DNA from 4 places in the Paenibacillus sp. RC21 genome. Region 4 is predicted to be linked to each of the others. Evidence: riboswitches for the same ligand, from Rfam matches in the RefSeq annotation. Region 4 holds a riboswitch; each other region holds the start of a gene.
The links. A riboswitch is a leader RNA that binds a small molecule or an ion and turns the genes downstream of it on or off. The one in region 4 is predicted to bind thiamine pyrophosphate.

Region 1: linked by a shared signal. The riboswitch ahead of thiC (phosphomethylpyrimidine synthase ThiC) and the one ahead of thiM (hydroxyethylthiazole kinase) in region 4 are both predicted to bind thiamine pyrophosphate.
Region 2: linked by a shared signal. The riboswitch ahead of ABIA61_RS19305 (ABC transporter substrate-binding protein) and the one ahead of thiM (hydroxyethylthiazole kinase) in region 4 are both predicted to bind thiamine pyrophosphate.
Region 3: linked by a shared signal. The riboswitch ahead of ABIA61_RS05250 (thiamine phosphate synthase) and the one ahead of thiM (hydroxyethylthiazole kinase) in region 4 are both predicted to bind thiamine pyrophosphate.

The regions. Positions count from the first base shown of each region.
Region 1 covers NZ_JBIYCS010000010.1:84,927-89,519, reverse strand. Annotated here, with positions in the region: gene ABIA61_RS23795 (hypothetical protein) at 245-397, shown strand; gene thiC (phosphomethylpyrimidine synthase ThiC) at 513-2,300, opposite strand; TPP riboswitch at 2,484-2,596, opposite strand; gene ABIA61_RS23785 (IclR family transcriptional regulator) at 2,704-3,447, opposite strand; gene ABIA61_RS23780 (alpha/beta hydrolase) at 3,747-4,593, shown strand, end outside.
Region 2 covers NZ_JBIYCS010000006.1:70,923-75,515, reverse strand. Annotated here, with positions in the region: gene ABIA61_RS19315 (bifunctional 2',3'-cyclic-nucleotide 2'-phosphodiesterase/3'-nucleotidase) at 1-862, opposite strand, end outside; gene ABIA61_RS19310 (pyridoxamine 5'-phosphate oxidase family protein) at 1,085-1,519, opposite strand; TPP riboswitch at 1,785-1,894, shown strand; gene ABIA61_RS19305 (ABC transporter substrate-binding protein) at 2,095-3,141, shown strand; gene ABIA61_RS19300 (MTH1187 family thiamine-binding protein) at 3,541-3,834, shown strand; gene ABIA61_RS19295 (ABC transporter permease) at 3,831-4,593, shown strand, end outside.
Region 3 covers NZ_JBIYCS010000002.1:21,441-26,033, reverse strand. Annotated here, with positions in the region: gene ABIA61_RS05260 (hypothetical protein) at 1-105, shown strand, start outside; gene ABIA61_RS05255 (ABC-F family ATP-binding cassette domain-containing protein) at 310-1,863, shown strand; TPP riboswitch at 1,952-2,060, shown strand; gene ABIA61_RS05250 (thiamine phosphate synthase) at 2,342-2,956, shown strand; gene thiO (glycine oxidase ThiO) at 3,021-4,169, shown strand; gene thiS (sulfur carrier protein ThiS) at 4,166-4,369, shown strand; gene ABIA61_RS05235 (thiazole synthase) at 4,372-4,593, shown strand, end outside.
Region 4 covers NZ_JBIYCS010000001.1:943,814-948,406, reverse strand. Annotated here, with positions in the region: gene ABIA61_RS04160 (fibronectin type III domain-containing protein) at 1-1,129, opposite strand, end outside; gene thiM (hydroxyethylthiazole kinase) at 1,424-2,230, opposite strand; TPP riboswitch at 2,294-2,403, opposite strand; gene ABIA61_RS04150 (right-handed parallel beta-helix repeat-containing protein) at 2,497-3,669, shown strand; gene ABIA61_RS04145 (rhodanese-like domain-containing protein) at 3,695-3,811, opposite strand; gene ABIA61_RS04140 (metal-sensitive transcriptional regulator) at 3,876-4,142, opposite strand; gene ABIA61_RS04135 (DsrE/DsrF/DrsH-like family protein) at 4,219-4,593, opposite strand, start outside.

The DNA of each region.
Region 1 (4,593 bases), on a different contig from region 4:
CTGGACCTAGGCACATTTTCCCTCAGAATGACCATACACCTAATCCTCATTTTGGACACATATGACCATCTTCCTGTTTTATGTCAAAAGCGTTTTAATTTGAAAAAATGCGTTTATAATGATTGAAACATTACCAAGCAGTCTACCCGGTATTACGACATCAAGTACATACGAATAGTCCTATACAGACGTCCTAAGCAACTCAATCTGAATTTGACAAAATGGAATTGGAGGAACTACCTGCATGAATACAATGAATTTAACTGTACACACCTTGATGCCTTTCCATCAACAATACCAACGTGCCAACGCGGTGAGTATGCAGAAGAAAGAAGACAGCTCGGAGAAGAAGCTCAGCTTTCAGGACATTTTGAATGAGAAAATGGGTAAAAAATAAAGCCGCCCTTTATCCGGTTGCATGATCTCGCTTTACATAAGCTAAAAAGCCGTGGCCCCTACAATCTGTAGAGAACCACGGCTTTTGTTATTCATGCGTTCATAAGTTTAAGGATTTACTGCCCGTCATCCCGATACTGCTCTGCCTTCTCACGCATCCCGGCGGCTACCGCTTCTTCGGTGTTCAGCCCCTTATCCGCCGCATAGGCGCGAATGTCCTGCGTGATACGCATACTGCAAAACTTGGGACCGCACATCGAGCAAAAGTGTGCTTCCTTGGCTCCCTCTGCTGGCAGCGTCTCATCATGGTAGGACAGAGCCCGCTCAGGGTCGAGCGAAAGATTGAACTGATCGCGCCAGCGGAATTCAAAGCGTGCCTTGGACAAAGCATCGTCCCGCTGCTGCGCCCGTGGATGGCCTTTTGCCAGATCGGCAGCATGTGCCGCAATTTTGTAGGTAATGACACCCTCGCGGACATCATCCTTGTTCGGCAGGCCCAAATGCTCCTTCGGCGTAACATAGCATAGCATGGACGTCCCGAACCAACCGATCATTGCCGCCCCGATAGCCGAGGTAATATGATCATATCCGGGTGCAATATCCGTCGTGAGCGGTCCCAGTGTATAAAAGGGAGCTTCCTTGCAAATTTCCATTTGCAGTTCCACATTCTCCTTGATTTTGTGCATCGGGACATGTCCCGGTCCTTCAATCATGACCTGAACGTCGTGCCTCCAGGCAATTTGCGTTAACTCACCCAACGTATCCAGCTCAGCAAACTGTGCCTCATCATTCGCATCATAGATACTACCCGGACGCAGACCATCCCCGAGGGAAAAGGCCACATCGTAGGCTTTCATGATTTCGCATATTTCCTCAAAATGCGTGTACAAAAAGTTCTCCTGATGGTGCGCAAGGCACCATGCCGCCATAATCGACCCTCCACGGGACACAATTCCTGTCATTCTACTTGCCGTCATCGGAATATACCGCAGCAGCACGCCCGCATGAATGGTGAAATAGTCCACGCCCTGCTCCGCCTGCTCAATCAGCGTGTCACGATACAGCTCCCACGTTAGCGCCTCGGCTTCGCCGTTCACCTTTTCAAGCGCCTGATACAGTGGTACAGTCCCAATCGGCACAGGGGAGTTACGGATGATCCATTCACGTGTCGTATGGATGTTACGGCCTGTGGACAGGTCCATGACCGTATCCGAGCCCCAGCGTACAGCCCAGGTCATTTTCTCCACTTCCTCCTCGATGGAGGACGTAACCGCAGAATTACCAATGTTCGCATTAATCTTCACGTGAAAATGACGCCCAATCACCATCGGCTCACTTTCCGGGTGGTTGATATTTGAAGGCAAAATAGCTCGTCCAGCCGCCAACTCCTGTCGAACAAACTCAGGTTCCACCCCTTCGCGGATGGATGCAAATTCCATTTCGGGCGTAATGATCCCTTGCCGCGCATAATGCATTTGCGTTACACTACGCCCTTGCCGCGCACGGAGCGGACGGTTGGTTACGCCGGGAAATTCAGCCGTCTCCCGTTTGGAGCCGGGCTTCAACCCGTTATCCTCTGGCTTGACGGCACGCCCCTCGTAAGCCTCCACATCGCCCCGTTCCAGTGCCCAAGCCCGCCGTAATGGAGGCAAGCCCTGACGGATATCGACCTGATAGGCTTCGTCGGTCATGGGACCGCTCGTATCGTACACACGTAACGGCTCATGATGCTCCGTGCCCTGTGGCGTATGTGTGGGATGCAGGGCGATTTCACGCTCCGGTACGGCAATGTCCGGCCGCGAGCCTTGAATATATACCTTGCGGCTCCCCGGAAAGGGCTTCACCCCTCCTGTCTGTTCATCCACTGCGTTCCCTGCTGTTCCTTCTGTTTCTGTCGGTTTCATTGTCCATTCCTCCCGTTTCGATGAAATGACACACCGATCCGGAACCATCCCCAGGCTGGCTGATCTATGCAAAAAAGCCGGTTCCCCAGGGAACCGGCTAATCTAACGAAACAGCTATGCAGACGGCTACGCACGCGGAATCATACTCCGATGCATTGCCATAGACAGCGGCTACGTATACATTTCAATGGCCGATTACTTCCCTACGCTGGTATGATCCAGATCAGGTGCAAAGGGTCCGAAATCTAGTGCGATTCCATCTCAGCCCGGCATTACAGGCTCCCCCAGTAACTGTGATAATTCTATTCGCATGAGGCGGCTATAACTGACAACCCGCCATCCCCATCAGATTACTTCAAATTTACGGCTTTGGCAACCCTTCTCTGGTCCCTTTTTCCAAAGATTATGGAAGCATAAGCCCCATTTCCTTTGCCGCCTCGATCAAAATCGGTGCAAAATCATGCAGCGTCTCGGGCGCTAGTCGGCTGACCGGACCGGATACAGACAAGGCCGCAGCGACCTGTCCCTTCCGATTCACGATAGGCGCAGCCACAGCAGCAGCGCCCGGCTCCCGCTCCTCATAGCTGGTCGCATAGCCCTTCTCACGAATATCCTGCAATTGAGCCTTATAGACCTCCGGGTCTACCGAGGGCGGCCATTCATCCCCGCTTAGCAGGGCTTCCAGCTCCTGCTGCGGCATAAAGGCCGCCAGCACCTTGCTGGAGGCTCCTACAGCCAGCGGCATGCTTGCACCCACTGGCGCAACGCGGCGGATCGCCTGATTGCTCTGCACGGCCTGAATGCGGATACGCATACTGCCATCGCGCAGGTATAGGCTGACCGTTTCGCCCAGACGGTCACGCAATCCTTCCATCGCTGGCTGTAATAGAATCGCCGGCTCGTCGCTTTGCGACAGATGGGTGGATAGCTCCCATATCCGGATGCCGAGCCGGTATTTTTCCGTTGCGGGATTCCGAACGACAAAGCCCCGATCCTCCAGCGTGGTCAGCAGCCGATGAACGGTACTTTTATGTAAACCAATTTTGGAAGCAATCTCTGTTAGACCCAGATCGGAATCTCCAGTAAAACACATCAGTATATCAAGCGCACGCTCCACGGCGCGAACCGTTAATTTACGGTCTTCCATTGTGAACCGCTCCTCTTTGTTCCATATTCGTTTCACACCATGAAACATGGTTACATAAATTATATAGAATAGTCGCGGCTACTGTAAACCAATGTTTTTGTGACAGCCATATTACAGAACGAGAACAAACATCGACAAATCTTTGCATCATTTTTACTTTTCCGGTTCAGCCGTTGACTTTGGATAACACGCATCATACGATAATAGGTATCTATACGGACATAAACTATCATTTTCAAGTGGAATTGTACCTAGAATTCTATGAAACGGAGTTCATTTTTATATAAGGAGGCTCTTACATGATTTCGACATCCCAGCGCAGCTCTCAGCTACAGCATGCTGTCCATGAGCCGTCCACCCCACTGATCAACCCCCGGCTGCTGCGAATCAAGCATGTCGTTATTGCCTTGCTGCTGTCGGTCGTATTTTTTCTATTGTTTTGCTTTATTACCCTGCACGCCTATATCGCATGGGTACTGACGAATCCAACCGTCGCGCCACTGTACTCGAACCCGATGCAGGCCAAAGGAATGCCCTACGAGGATGTCAGCTTCCCCGCCAAGGACGGCAGCCGGATGGTGCAGGGCTGGTATATCCCGGCGGATCAATCGAAGAAAACGATTATTTTCAGCCACGGTTATGGGGCCAACCGCGAAGAAAGCTGGATTCCGATGTATGATCTGGCGCATTATGCCCACCGTTTGAATTTTAACGTTGTCATGTTCGATTACGGATTCGCATCACAAAATAGCAAAGCCGTCGCAACCGGAGGCAAAGCGGAATCCCAGCAGCTTCTCGGGGCGATCCAGCTTGCGAAGCAACGCGGTTCCTCGGAGATTATCGTATGGGGCTTCTCGATGGGGGCAGGAACTGCTCTTCAGGCGGGCTTGCAAACCAAAGATGTGGACGCCATGATTTTGGACAGCACCTTCCTCCTGGAGCCGGATACGCTGTACCATAACATTCATAATCAAATTGATCTGCCGCGCCATCCATCTCTGGAAATTCTGGAGCTGCTGTTTCCAGTCTTGAACGGTACCAGCCTGCATCAGATTCCATACCAAGAGGTCAAAGCGGAAAACTATCCGTTCCCGATCATGTTTGTACATGGGACGCAGGATGAAAAGGCTCCTTACCCGATTGCGG
Region 2 (4,593 bases), on a different contig from region 4:
GGCCGGGGAAGGATTTATGCGCGTGTCCAAATAAAATAGCGTTAATTCCGTCTACCTTGCTCAAATATTTAACGGCATTTTCCATCATCGGAGTCTGCGGTACATCCTCATAACCTGTGTGTGCCAGCACAATAATAATGTCAGCACCCTCGGTTTTCATTTGAGGAATAAACTTTTTTGCCGTTTCCACAATGTCCTTGGTAACGACCTTTCCCTTCAAATTGCCTTCATCCCATTGTGTAATTTGGGGCGTTACCAAGCCAATCACGCCTACTTTGAGCGTATACTCTTTCCCCTTCTCATCCGTTACCGTTTTATCAAGAATCCGATAAGGGGTAAAATAATTTTTAGTCCCTTGGCCCCCATCATCGTAATATACGTTCGCATTTACGTAAGGAAAATCAGCTCCCTTGAGTGATCTTTCCAAAAAGTCGAGACCATAGTTAAATTCGTGGTTCCCCACCGTAGCCGCATCATAGCCCATAAAGTTCATCATCTTGTAGACCGGATGGACACCGCCTTCTTTCTCGAAGGTTTTGCTTCTGGCCATATAATCACCCAGTGGATTGCCCTGCAACAAGTCGCCGTTATCGAACAACAGGCTGTTTCTCGTTTCACTGCGCGCCTGCTGGATCAGTCCAGCTGTGCTAATCAAGCCATATTCGTTCGTTTCCTTGTCCGCATAGTAATCGTAATTCATCAAGGCCGCATGAATATCCGTTGTTTCCATGATCCGCAAATTCACTGTACCGCTATCCTTGGATTCGCTGGCAGCCCAAGACGGAGCGGCTGAAAACACCAGCATGTTACAGGCAACGACTGCTGCTGTAAGCCCTCTAAACCATTTTTTATGAAATATCAAAATATATCCCTCCTCATTAAGATGTAGGCCTCATACACATACTTTTGCACATATATGTAAGCTTTGAACCCACCATTCCTATTTTAATCCAACGCCGGACAAAAGAGTAGTCATTTACTCCATTTATTTATGAAAAAATAATTAATTTTCCGCAAACATAAAAACCAGCAAACCTCCCAAATAACTCGGAGAATTGCTGGTTTCCTCATATTCTATCCAATTCTATTTCTCCCACACCTGACGTCCGGTTTGCTTACCCACATACTCAATACGAGTCGAATTCACATCCAGAATGACATAATCGGGGTCATCCGGGCCAGAAAACCATTCCTTCAACGAATCATTCCACACTTGTTTGCGGAGTCCCTCGTCAGCCGTTACCCGGACAGTAGCCTCAACCTCCACGACTTCCTTCGTACCGCCAACCTCATAGCCCAGCAGCAGATAAGCGTTTGGATTATCCTTCAGCTCTTCCACCTTATGTGTTTTGCGATCTGTCGCGAGATGAATGTTCAGCCCTTCGTTAAAAAGAGCCATATAGCGCACCTTCGGCTTGCCGCCTTCTACTGTACCCAACGAGCAAAATTTGTTGTTATCCAAAGCCTTTACAATGGCTTGTTCCAGTTGGCTGCGATCCAATGTTTCCGTTTTACCCACGGTACAACAACTCCTTTTCGCAAATTAGAATTCCTGTGAATGCCCATGCCATGTTCCAACACCAGCTCATCAAACCATACCTGCGGCAGTTCTGTAAAACAACATCAACCGATGGGATCATGGTCATTTTCAAAACAAAGCTCACAGTAAAAGTGTACCCTGACGTACGGCAAATGAACCGTCACTTCTTCCCCAATGCTGGACAGACCCGCCTTCTAGGCATATAATCGTCGTAGTAAACCCGAATTGAATAACCCATTCGACTATACAATGCCAGGGGTGCTGGAATCGGCCGGCTGAGAGTGTGTCCCAAGACACTGACCCTTACAACCTGATCTGGGTAATGCCAGCGTAGGAATGCTTAAGCAAGATGCGCCCCTTTTTTCTTATTACGGCGGGCCATCCCTTACTTTGGTATATACAAGCGCAAGCGTCCCGGAACATCGGGGCGCTTTTTTTGTTGAAGATGATGTTGTTGGAACAGATAGCGTCCGGCAGAAGTTATTTTTGTAAAATGGGAAACATAAGCTGTCTGATCCGACGGATTACGGGTAATAAAAGGAGAGAACACAACGATGAAGCGCATGAAAATGTTAAGCCTAGGGCTGATCAGTCTGTGGCTCATGACCCTGACTCTGACCGCCTGCGGCGGAGGCTCCCCCTCTGCACCACAAGGCGCGGCTCCTGCCGCCAATACCCAAGCGACCTCCCCGACCAAGGGACTCAAGGATGTTAAAGTCGTGCTCGACTGGACGCCAAATACGAATCATACGGGACTCTATGTCGCCAAGGACAAAGGATTTTACGAAAAAGCAGGCTTGAATGTCCAGATCGTTCAGCCCGGTTCGGGCGGAGCCGATCAAATGGTTGCTTCCAATGCTGTACCTTTTGGTATCAGTTATCAGGAGGGAGTCACACAAGCTCGTACGCAAGGGGTACCGCTCGTATCCATCGCTGCGGTCATTCAGCATAATACATCAGGCTTCGCAGCCCCGGTTGACCGCGGGATTAAGAGCCCGAAGGATTTTGAAGGTAAAAAATACGGCGGCTGGGGTTCGCCCGTAGAAGAAGCGGTCATGAAATCCATCATGGACGCAGACAAGAGCGATGTAAGCAAGGTGAAGATCATCAACATGGGTAATGCCGATTATTTTACAGCCGTGAAGCGGGATATCGACTTTGCCTGGATTTTCTACGCATGGACCGGGATTGAAGCCCAACTACGGGGTGAACCACTGGATATGCTGTATGTAAAAGATTATTCCAAAAGTCTGGATTACTATACACCCGTCATCGTGAGCAACGAACAGACCATTAAAAATGATCCCGAACTGGTCAAGGCCTTCATGGACGCGACCGCCCAAGGCTATGAATATACCATCGCTCACCCGGAAGAAGCCGCAGACATCTTGACCAAAGCGGTTCCGGAACTGGATAAAAAGCTGGTACTCGCCAGCCAAAAATGGCTAAGCCCGCGTTATCAGGACGATGCCGCCCAATGGGGCGTACAAAAAACGGAAGTATGGCAAAACTACTCCGACTGGATGTACGAACGCAAGCTGCTCAGCAAGCCTTTGGAAGTCGATAAAGCCTTCACAAACGACTTCCTGCCCAAGCGTTAATCTTGTAAATCGAACTTGAAAGTACCTTTGTGCCACTACGCAGTCGGTTGATGCTTCCGAAGCGAGCTTTCCTATGGAAGGCTTTTAAAGCGACCGCTAACGCTTGTACAGCACCATTCCGTCCACTTCGTTTTTATGTTCATTTTGCTTTTGTAAAAATGCCACACCAATAAAACCCAAAAATATGATGGTTTTAAGGTGGTTGGCAGCGCAGCGGTTCATTTGAATCTGGAGAAGCGCAGCGTTCGCCTTTGCCGTGGGATTCTTACCTTTTAAATTTATTCAATGAATCCCACGGCAACAGCGATCGTAAGATCAAATGAAACGCGGAGCGGTCTCACCCGCCTTAAACCACCATATTTCCCTAAAAACAATCCAATGAAGGACAGGTGAATTCACATGGCTAACACACTGCTCAGTATTCAAGTAATTCCTAAAACCCCCAATAACGAGGACTCTTACGTATATGTAGATACGGCAATTGAAGTTATTCAGCGCTCCGGTGTCAAACATCAGGTGAACCCATTGGATACGACCATGGAAGGCGAGCTGGACGAGCTGCTGAAGGTGGTTAAAGAAATGCACGAGGCACTGACGGAAGCAGGCAGTCCAAGCATCATTTCACAAATCAAAATCGCACATAACCCGCAGGGCATCAGCATGGATAAGCTGACCGAGAAATATCGCCCATGAATCCGAAAGGCAAAAGCGCATCCTGGTGGAAAAGCGTATGGCCGCCCCTTGTGGCGGTCCTCTTCTTTTTAGCCGCCTGGCAGGGGGCGGTTTCCTATTTACATGTTGAATCCTGGTTACTGCCAGCTCCGTCCCTGATCGTGCAGGAAGGAATGGCCCAGTCGGCGCTGCTTGGTGCCCATACTTGGGCTACCGTTCGCTTAACGCTGGCGGGATTTGCTATCGGCACAGCAACTGGACTATTGATCGCCATTGTTCTTCATACCATCCCTTTTCTCAAATCGGCTCTGTATCCGCTGCTCATTCTTAGTCAAAACATTCCGACCATCGCTCTCGGCCCATTGCTGATGGTGTGGTTTGGTTTTGGCGTGTTGCCCAAGCTGATGGTTATTACACTGGTCTGCTTTTTTCCTGTGGCTGTAGCGGCCATGGACGGGCTGACGAGGACGGACCGCACGATGATGAGCTATATGCGCATGTCGGGCGCAGGCCGTATGGCTATTTTCATGAAGCTGGAGCTGCCGCATTCCCTGCCACAAGTATTTTCGGGCATCAAGATTGCCGCCACCTACAGCGTGATGGGCGCGATCATTGCGGAATGGATCGGAGCCAGTGAAGGAATTGGATATTATATGAATTTGCAAAAATCAGCCTACCGCACGGATCTGATTTTTGCCGCCATTGGCATTATTGTTACACTTAGCTTGCTAATGTTCGTAGCTATTCTACTGCTGGAAAAATGGCTGGTACGTTGGAAAC
Region 3 (4,593 bases), on a different contig from region 4:
GATTCTTGTCCAGCTCCATTTAAAGCGACAGAGCGTTTTACGGATGAAAAATCTGCGGCGGCCGCAGGGTATTTTGAATATAAATGTTATAATGAATATAAATAAATCTTTAAACAATCTTTAAATAAATCACTCCTACGAGTGGTTTTTCTTTTTTTATAAGCAGACAATATCAAAATCCTTCAAATTCACCCATTTTCAATATTCCGATAAGGCTACTGGATGTGCTACAATAAGGCTTTGAAAGAAATGCATATGAAATAAGAACAGTCGGCATTGCCGATGACAATAAGGAGCCAAAAACAGCTTATGAGTTTATTGACTGTAGAAAATGTATCCCATAACTTTGGGGACCGCGCATTGTTTAAAAATGTATCCTTCCGATTGCTTGGAGGGGAACGTGTAGGTTTGGTGGGAGCCAATGGTGTTGGTAAATCGACACTGATGAACATCCTGACCGGAAAATTGCTTAAGGATGAAGGCAAAGTGGAATGGACTCCACGTGTACGTTATGGGTATTTGGATCAGCACACCAAGCTGACACCTGGTAAAACGGTGCGGGATGTACTGAAGGACGCCTTTCTCCCATTGTTGGAATTGGAAAAGGAAATGATGCAGATCACTGACAAGATGGGAGAAGCTTCTCCTGAAGAACTGGAAGTGCTGCTGGAACAGATGGGTGAAATTCAGGAACAACTGGATATGGGGGATTTTTATCTCATCGATGTGAAGGTTGAAGAAATGGCGAATGGATTGGGCCTTTCCGCAATAGGACTGGAGCGGGATGTTTCCGCACTTAGCGGTGGACAACGGACGAAGGTCCTACTTGCCAAGCTGCTATTGGAAAAGCCGAATGTGTTGCTACTGGATGAGCCTACCAACTATTTGGATGTAGAGCATATTGAATGGCTTACACGTTATCTGAAGGATTATCCATATGCGTTTATTCTTATTTCTCATGATACTGAGTTTATGAATCAGGTCGTTAATGTCATCTATCATCTTGAATTTGCCAAGCTGACCCGTTATTCAGCCAACTATGAAAAGTTCCTTGAAATGGCAGACCTGAACAAAAGCCAGCATATTGAAGCTTATGAGAAGCAGCAGGATTTTATTAAGAAACAGGAAGATTTCATTCAACGCAATAAGGCGCGCGCCTCTACGTCAGGTCGAGCGAAGAGTCGTGAGAAGCAGCTTGATCGAATCGAGCGCATCGATAAACCGGAAGAAGCGGCTAAACCAACATTCCAATTTAAAGAAGCACGTGCGAGTGGGAAAACGGTGTTTGAGGGTATTGATTTTGAAATTGGCTACACCCATGTCCTGTTGCCTAAAATGTCCATGACGATTGAACGCGGCGATAAAATTGCGATTGTGGGCTACAATGGTGTCGGTAAATCGACATTGCTCAAAACCATTCTGGGAAAAATTCCGCCGATCAGCGGCAAGACCTATCAAGGGGATTTCTTGCAGCCAGCTTATTTTGAGCAAGAGGTACGAGCAGAGAAAGTTACACCGATTGAGGATGTGTGGAATGAATTCCCGCACTTGAACCAGCATGAAGTACGGGCGCATTTGGCGCGTTGCGGTTTGAAAAATGAGCATATCACCCGTCCGCTATCCGCGCTCAGTGGTGGTGAGCAGGCCAAAGTCCGCCTATGCAAACTGCTAATGCGGGAAAGCAATTGGGTGCTTTTCGATGAGCCTACCAATCACTTGGACATCAAAGCAAAGGATGAGTTGAAACGTGCCTTGAAGGAATACAAAGGAACGGTGCTGCTCGTATCTCACGAACCGGACTTTTATGAGGATTGGGTAACCAAAACGTGGAATGTGGAAGAATGGACAAGTAAAGTCAACTAAATATCCAGTTCTGTACCAAGCTTCACAAGAAGCAGGGTTTGCAGGATTAGGAAATTATGCTAAGCTATCTTTAGCTGATACAATAAAATAGTTACACTAGGGGAGCCGCCCATGCGGCTGAGACGGAATAAACGGATTTCGGACCCTTTGCACCTGATCTGGGTTATGCCAGCGTAGGGAAGTGAGCGCCGTACAAACGAGGTAACGAATTTATTACTTTGTTTGTATGTGGGACGATATACGTATACGGATATAATGATCCGTTTGGTTATTGGACGTACGTTAAACCACTTCCTTCGGGAAGTGGTTTTTTTGCGTTTTCGTTCTTGTTCATATATTCGTATTCATATACCGTACCCCTTCATTTTTTTGCTGGTAAACGTGGTTAGTCCATAACGTATAGCACGATATGAGACTGTAAAGATACAGGGTCAGCTTACAACCATTTAGTCCATTGTGAGGTGAGAATAAGATCGAATTGCACGTAATTACGATGGAAGGCGATTTTAGTGCACATGCACATACTGCCCAAGTGGCTGCTGCTATTCATCCGTATGTTCATTATGTACACGTGCGCTTGAAGCAGAAGGGCGCATCTGAATTGCTTGCTTTAACCCGCAGTATGGTGAATCGAGGAGTTCCTTTACAGCAAATTGCAGTAAATGACCGGGTGGATGTTGCTTTGCTTACCTCCGTTGGAGCTATCCAGCTACCGGCTAACGGATTACCTGTTGCAGCTGTCAAAAGCTTACTTTCAGAGGATATGCGCTGTGGGGTGTCGGTGCATTCCTTGGAGGAGGCACAGGCTGCCGAACGGGCAGGAGCGCATTATGTACTCTATGGCCATGTGTATGAGACTCACTGCAAGCCTGGTGTTACTCCGCGAGGTATAGCACAGCTTGAGCGCATATGCAGGCTGCTGAACATTCCTGTGATTGCTCTAGGCGGCATACAACCATGCCATATTCACGAGCTGTATACTGCGGGTGCAAGCGGAATTGCGGTGATGTCCGGCATCTGGGAGGCTGAGTCCCCCGTTGCGGCTGCGATGGCGTACAAGCGAATGGTGGATCGGGTAGTGCACAGCATGTAGTGGTGAAATGAAAGTAGGAGATCGCTGCAAGCAGAATCGTTAGTGGAGAGGAGAGATGGAACATATGCCAGAGATAAAAACAGAGGTACAAGCTATTGGACACGCTGAATGCTTGGTGATTGGTGGAGGTGTCATCGGTAGTTCCATTGCTTATCATGTGGCCAAGGAGGGTCGCAGTACGATATTGGTGGAACGATTCATTCCGGGCGGGGGAGCCTCAGGGGCTGCGGTTGGGATGCTGGCAGCAGAGAGTGAAGAATTCACCGACCCTGAATTGGCACAGTTCGCTCGCACAAGCCGGGATGCATTTCCCGAGCTGGTTCGTGACCTAGAGCGTTTGTCTGGTGTTTCGGTGGAATTCCGTACAGAAGGATTTGTGACTCCCTTCCGTTCGGAAGCAGAGGGGCAAAAACGCTGGAATGCGGCTATTGCGCAAGAGGTTGATCATCCTGTGTGGTGGGATGCCAGAGAATTGGCTCGCCGAATTCCAGGTTTGGATGGTCAAGTGATCGGGGCTATATACCGATCAAAGGAGACACAGATTTCTCCTGCCCAGCTTTGTCGTGCTTATACAGGGGCAGCTGTCGTACTGGGAGCAACAATATGCTCTGGTACACAGGCGGAGCAACTTGTAGTACAGCATGGGCGAGTTTGCGGCGTACAAACAGACAGTGGCTTTTTTTCCTGTGATCAGGTCATTATTGCTGGAGGCTTGGATAGTATGAGACTGCTGGAGCAGGTCGGTTTTGAATATCCGCTTTATCCGGTCAAGGGTGAGGCTGTTTCAGTCTCCTTGAAGGAACATCCGTTGGAATATACCCTTTACGCCGATGATATTTACTTAGTGCCCAAGCGGAACAACGAGCTTTGGATTGGAGCGACGAGTCTGCCGCATCAGTTTGACAAAGAGGTGAGCATTGGAAGCCTGGAGGGGCTGCTGGCCCGTGCTTCTGCCTGGTTGCCTCGCGTCCGTGAAGCTTCTTTTATATGCACTTGGGCGGGCTTGCGTCCGCAGGCAGTGGCGGGGCGTCCTTGTATTGGGCCTGTTCCCGGCGTAGAAGGAGTATATGCCGCGGTCGGGCATTACCGGAACGGTGTGTTGCTGAGTGAAGCTACCGGGCGTGCGATAGCAGCTCTGTTAAAAGGGGCTAGTGTGGCTGAGCTTGGAATAAGCGGCTTTTCTCCTGAACGTATAAAGGAGGCGAGCGAATGAAGCTGACGATTAACGGTCAGAACATGACCTTTTCCAATCGGATCATTCATGTGGATCAACTGCTGAAAGAGCTGGATTTGAAAGTGAAAACTGTAGTGGTGGAGCTGAATCATCATATATTGACTCGTGAAGATCATGATGAAGCGGTACTGAAGGATGGAGACAGCTTGGAAATTGTACATTTTGTGGGAGGCGGTTAATCATGTTAACGATTGGTAAAGCATCTTTTACGTCAAGGCTGTTATTGGGTACAGGAAAATTCCCTGATCTGGATATTCAATCCAAAGCTGTGGAAGCTGCGGAGACCGAAATATTAACATTTGCCGTGCGAAGATTAAATTTGGAGGAACGGGATAAGCAACATTTTCTGGATACACTGGATTTGAGTCGTTATGCGCTGCTTCCCAATACGGCAGGAGCGACA
Region 4 (4,593 bases):
TAATCTCATACCAGCGTCCTTCACGTAAATCCGTAATTTTGTAGGATTCAGAGGATGTAGTGCCCCTATAATCACCATCAACATATATTTTCACTTTTTCGGCCTGACTCGGCATATCGTAAGTAATTTTGATCCAGGTATCACTCTTGCTATCTACTTCAAGATTGGATACTTCCGACGAATTGGAGGACGTGCTGTTCGTTGTGGCAGTCAGCCTCACACCGGAGGACAATGCACCTGTGCTTCGCTTGGACCTGATCATAAACGTGTATGTCTGGCTTGCCGACAGATTGTTGAATGTATAGGATGTTCCTGTTGAATCGGTTACCAGTTGTCCGTCCTTATACAGACTGACCGTACTAATTCCGCTGGGCCTCGTCCAGGAAACAGTAACGCTATAGTTATTAACTGATGTCACTGAAGCTCCTGTTACTTCTGGCACTGTATCGACGGTGAGCGCTGTTGTCGTAACCGGAATATTGACCCCTCCAGATATGTTGCCGGATTTGTCCACTGTCTTAACTGTTACCTTATAGTTTGTCGAAGCAATCAATCCACTGAACGTATAGGACGTCCCTGTAGTTCGCTGCACCTCTTTGTCATTTAAATAGATAATGGCTTGGTTCAGGTCAGCATCCTTCGGCAATATATAATTCACAGTAAAAGCGTTGTAACCCACATTCGTCGCTGTCAGCCCGCTTACCTCTCCTGGTGGTGTCTTATCTACAGGAGCATCAACGGAAGCTGTTTTAGTCTGTACTGTAGTACCTTGAGATTCATTACCACTCTTACCCACCGTCTTCACTCGGAAGGTATATGTCGTATTCGGCTGTAAGCCGCTCAGCGTATAAGAGTTACTTAGGATGTTATCTACATACACGTCGGTGCTGACACCGATCACCTTTACATGGTCAAAATTGATGTCCGACGGGTTGGTCCAAGACAAATTCACCCTTGTTGTATCTAACGGAACCGCTGTCAGATTGCTCACCTCTGCTGGTGCAATACTCAGAGCAGCGGATTGGCTCGCCACCGCATCCGTCCCTCCCCAGATACCATATCCCGTATTTAAAATCAGTGTAGCCGTTGCGAACGGAGCCATCCATTGGCGCAAGCGCTTCTTATTCATGATCTATGCTCTCCTTGATAACAATATGTATTTGTCTAACCAGTAAGCAAGCTTACAAAAATCCACTGCTGCAATACATAATTGGCAATATTTGGCATGAGCAGTAGGTGCCCATTTAATAGTTATCGGAATATTTATAGGAAATGTTTAGACTGATCGACTCCATTGAGTTGTACTTCCGTTCCCAGACTATCAGTACAAGCTCTTGCCCCAATAGAAGAACAAGGACTTGCATACATAAAAAACCGCGCCCAGCGCGGATACCAAAGATAATCGTATGATTTATGCTTGATTTCAGAATATCCGATCTAGCGGGCGCACCCTACCGTACTGGCGTACATCGTCCGGCGTTATAGCGAACAGCATATTAAGCAGCTCGATCTGAAAGCTTCCTGGTCCTTCCGTGCCTTTTCGTTCCGCTGCCATTTCAGCAGCAACACCATATACAGCAAGCGCTGCCATACCAGCAGTAAGCCTGTCGTTTTCGACAGCAGTGAAAGCGCCCAGTACCGAAGTTAATAGGCAACCAGCCCCGGTAACTTTGGTAAGCAGGCTATGGCCATTTTCAATGATCCACCCTATACGGCCGTCGGTAATGACGTCTTCTTTGCCGGTGATTGCAACAATGGTATTCAGTTGATGGGCTGCTTTGACTGCAAGTTGTGAAATATTCAAATCACCTGTTTCTCCAGCATCGACACCTTTAATCTGCATGTCTTCGCCAATGATTTGTGCAACTTCAGCAGCGTTACCACGAACAATATCCACCTTGACCCGATCCAGAATACGGAGGGAGGAGGCTGTGCGGAATGGAGTCGCTCCCGCACCCACGGGATCTAACAGCACGGGTACCCCATGTTCATTAGCCGATAAACCAGCCACAATCATAGACTCTACGAGTTCTTCATTTAACGTACCGATGTTAAGTACAAGCGCCCCTGCAATTCGGGCCATATCTGCGACTTCCTCTTTGGCGTATGCCATAACTGGTGAAGCGCCGAGCGCGAGCAGTCCGTTCGCCGTGAAATTGGTGACGACCACATTGGTTATATTGTGAATGAGCGGATTCGTATCCCGCATATTTTGTAGCAACAAAGCCATATTATCTAACACAAAAAACAACCTTCTTTCTTCAGGAACCTGTGAAAGGCTGTTGGCTTATACATATGTATACACTTATATCCCTACGCTGGCATTATCCAACAGGTTCACACGGTCTACGACGGCTTAGTCGTACTCTCAGCTTGCTTCCACAGGCTCCCGTTATATTTTTTTCTAATGTTACGGGTTCGTCGTACAAAAATCAACAGGTAATTGCCATAAAGACATGGATCGCAATATGTAGAAAACGTTTGGAGGTTTACTTTTTGGACAAATCTATCGCCTCCTCCCCGTCTGCTGTTGTAGCCGCTGATGGATCGGGTGACTACCTTTCTCTAATTGAAGCCTTAGCATCCAATGAAACAAATATTTTTGTGAAAAACGGTATTTACAATGTTTCTTCTACTGTGCTGATTCAAAATCATGCTACAAAAATACAGGGTGAATCCGTTGAACATACGATACTCCGTCAAACCGATCCTTCAAAGGACTTAATTACAATTAACGCCAATGATGTTTCAATTACCCGTTTAACCCTAGATTCATTAACTCACTCTGCTCAAGCAGCTCTTGTTATTGCATCCTCTAACCGTACCCGCATTGAAGGAAATAAAATTTTAGGTACTGCAAGTATTTTTGCCGTATACTTTGCGGGTCCAAAGGTGGCAGCAGGCGCAGAAACGATTGCAGCAGTAGAAGAAAATCATCTCGATAATGAAAATGTGTTTGAAAATAACACCGTATATTCTGATTTTATAGGGGATGGCATATCCTTTTCTCTTCAGAAAAATGGTAAAGTGCGCTATAACAATGTATTTGGCTCCTCGATCTCTTTTTATATGTGCCGTGATTCCGAAGTATTGGGCAATCTCATTAAGGATTCTCCTCTCTCCGGTATCTCTTACTCATTGCCCGCTTATAACAATCGCATTGAAAGGAACATCATCCTTCGTTCGATCAATTCAGGTATTCGTGTTTCCCGCAATTTAGAGCACCCTATTTCATTAAGCAGTCGATACCATGGATTAGAGATTGTTTATAATATTATCTTGGACACTCGCTTTTTTGGCATTGAACTGGATCAGCTCTCTGGCGGTATTAACGTGATGTTCAACACGATTGATCATCCTGATTTCTCGGGCATCCAGGTTTTGCGATGTTCTAAAATCAATATTTCCAGTAATAACATTTCTAATTTTGGAGCATGGAAAGGGCGTGGTAAAATTCGTGATTGGACGAGTGATTCGAACGGTATTTATCTGGAAACGGATGTTCAACAATCCAGCATTCATTTAAATGAAATCATATCCAATGGAAATGGGGATTTTGGCATTCGGGTTACGAAGGAAACTTCTCAAAATCGTGTTTATTTCAATCAAAATTTAGGCACTTATGTTCAGTATTCCTTATGTATAGAGGGCAATAATTTTTTGAAATAATATTGCCCTAAGAAAAATTTTATGCTTATACCGTTGTATCTGTCCACTCATTCATGCCACCGATCATATTAACCGCATGAAAACCTTTTTCGCCAAGTAATTCACATGCCAGCCCGCTGCGGTTTCCGCTTCTGCATACCATAATCTTTTCTTACTTCGGATCAAGCTCGTGTTGTCTTTCCAGCAATTGACCGAAAATGACCTCCTTAACGGCTTTTTACTAGAAGCTGAATCGCTTCCTTAACAAGTTTATCTGTATCTCCACCAGCTTCTTGCTCTTCCAATATACAACGTTGCAGATTCTCTGCTACGATTTGGGCAATCGCTTTATCTGATGCGTTGCGTACGGCAGATAACTGGCTTACTACGTCCTTGCAGGACTGTCCTTCATCCATTAAACGAAGTACCCCACGCACCTGACCCTCAATTCTTCTCAGGCGCGTTTTCAGTTCATCACTATAATTGTAATCCATAAGGTATAGACTCCTTTTTGATTTAATCATATACATGTATAGGTATATTATAAACCAAAAAAATAATTAGGACACCCTAAATGAATAGATTTACCTTGCCCTGCGAAGCATCCCCCAGGTAGGCAGCTACTCCGGCATATTCCAAACCGTCCATCATCTCTTCCTGTTGAAGCCCTAGCAGATCCATGGTCATGGTGCAGGCCACCAGCTTGATTCCCTGCTCTTGTGCCAGCTCAATAAGCTGCGGAAGGGAAAGCGCATTATGCTTTTTCATGACATGCTTGATCATCTGCGGGCCGAGTCCTGCAAAATTCATTTTGGACAATGCAAGCTTTTGGGGTCCACGCGGCATCATCCAGCCAAAGGCTTTTTCGAGTAGCCCCTTATTTGTGCGTACGAGTTCCTCCTTACGCAGCGTGTTTAGCCCCCAAAACGTAAAGAAGATGGTCAC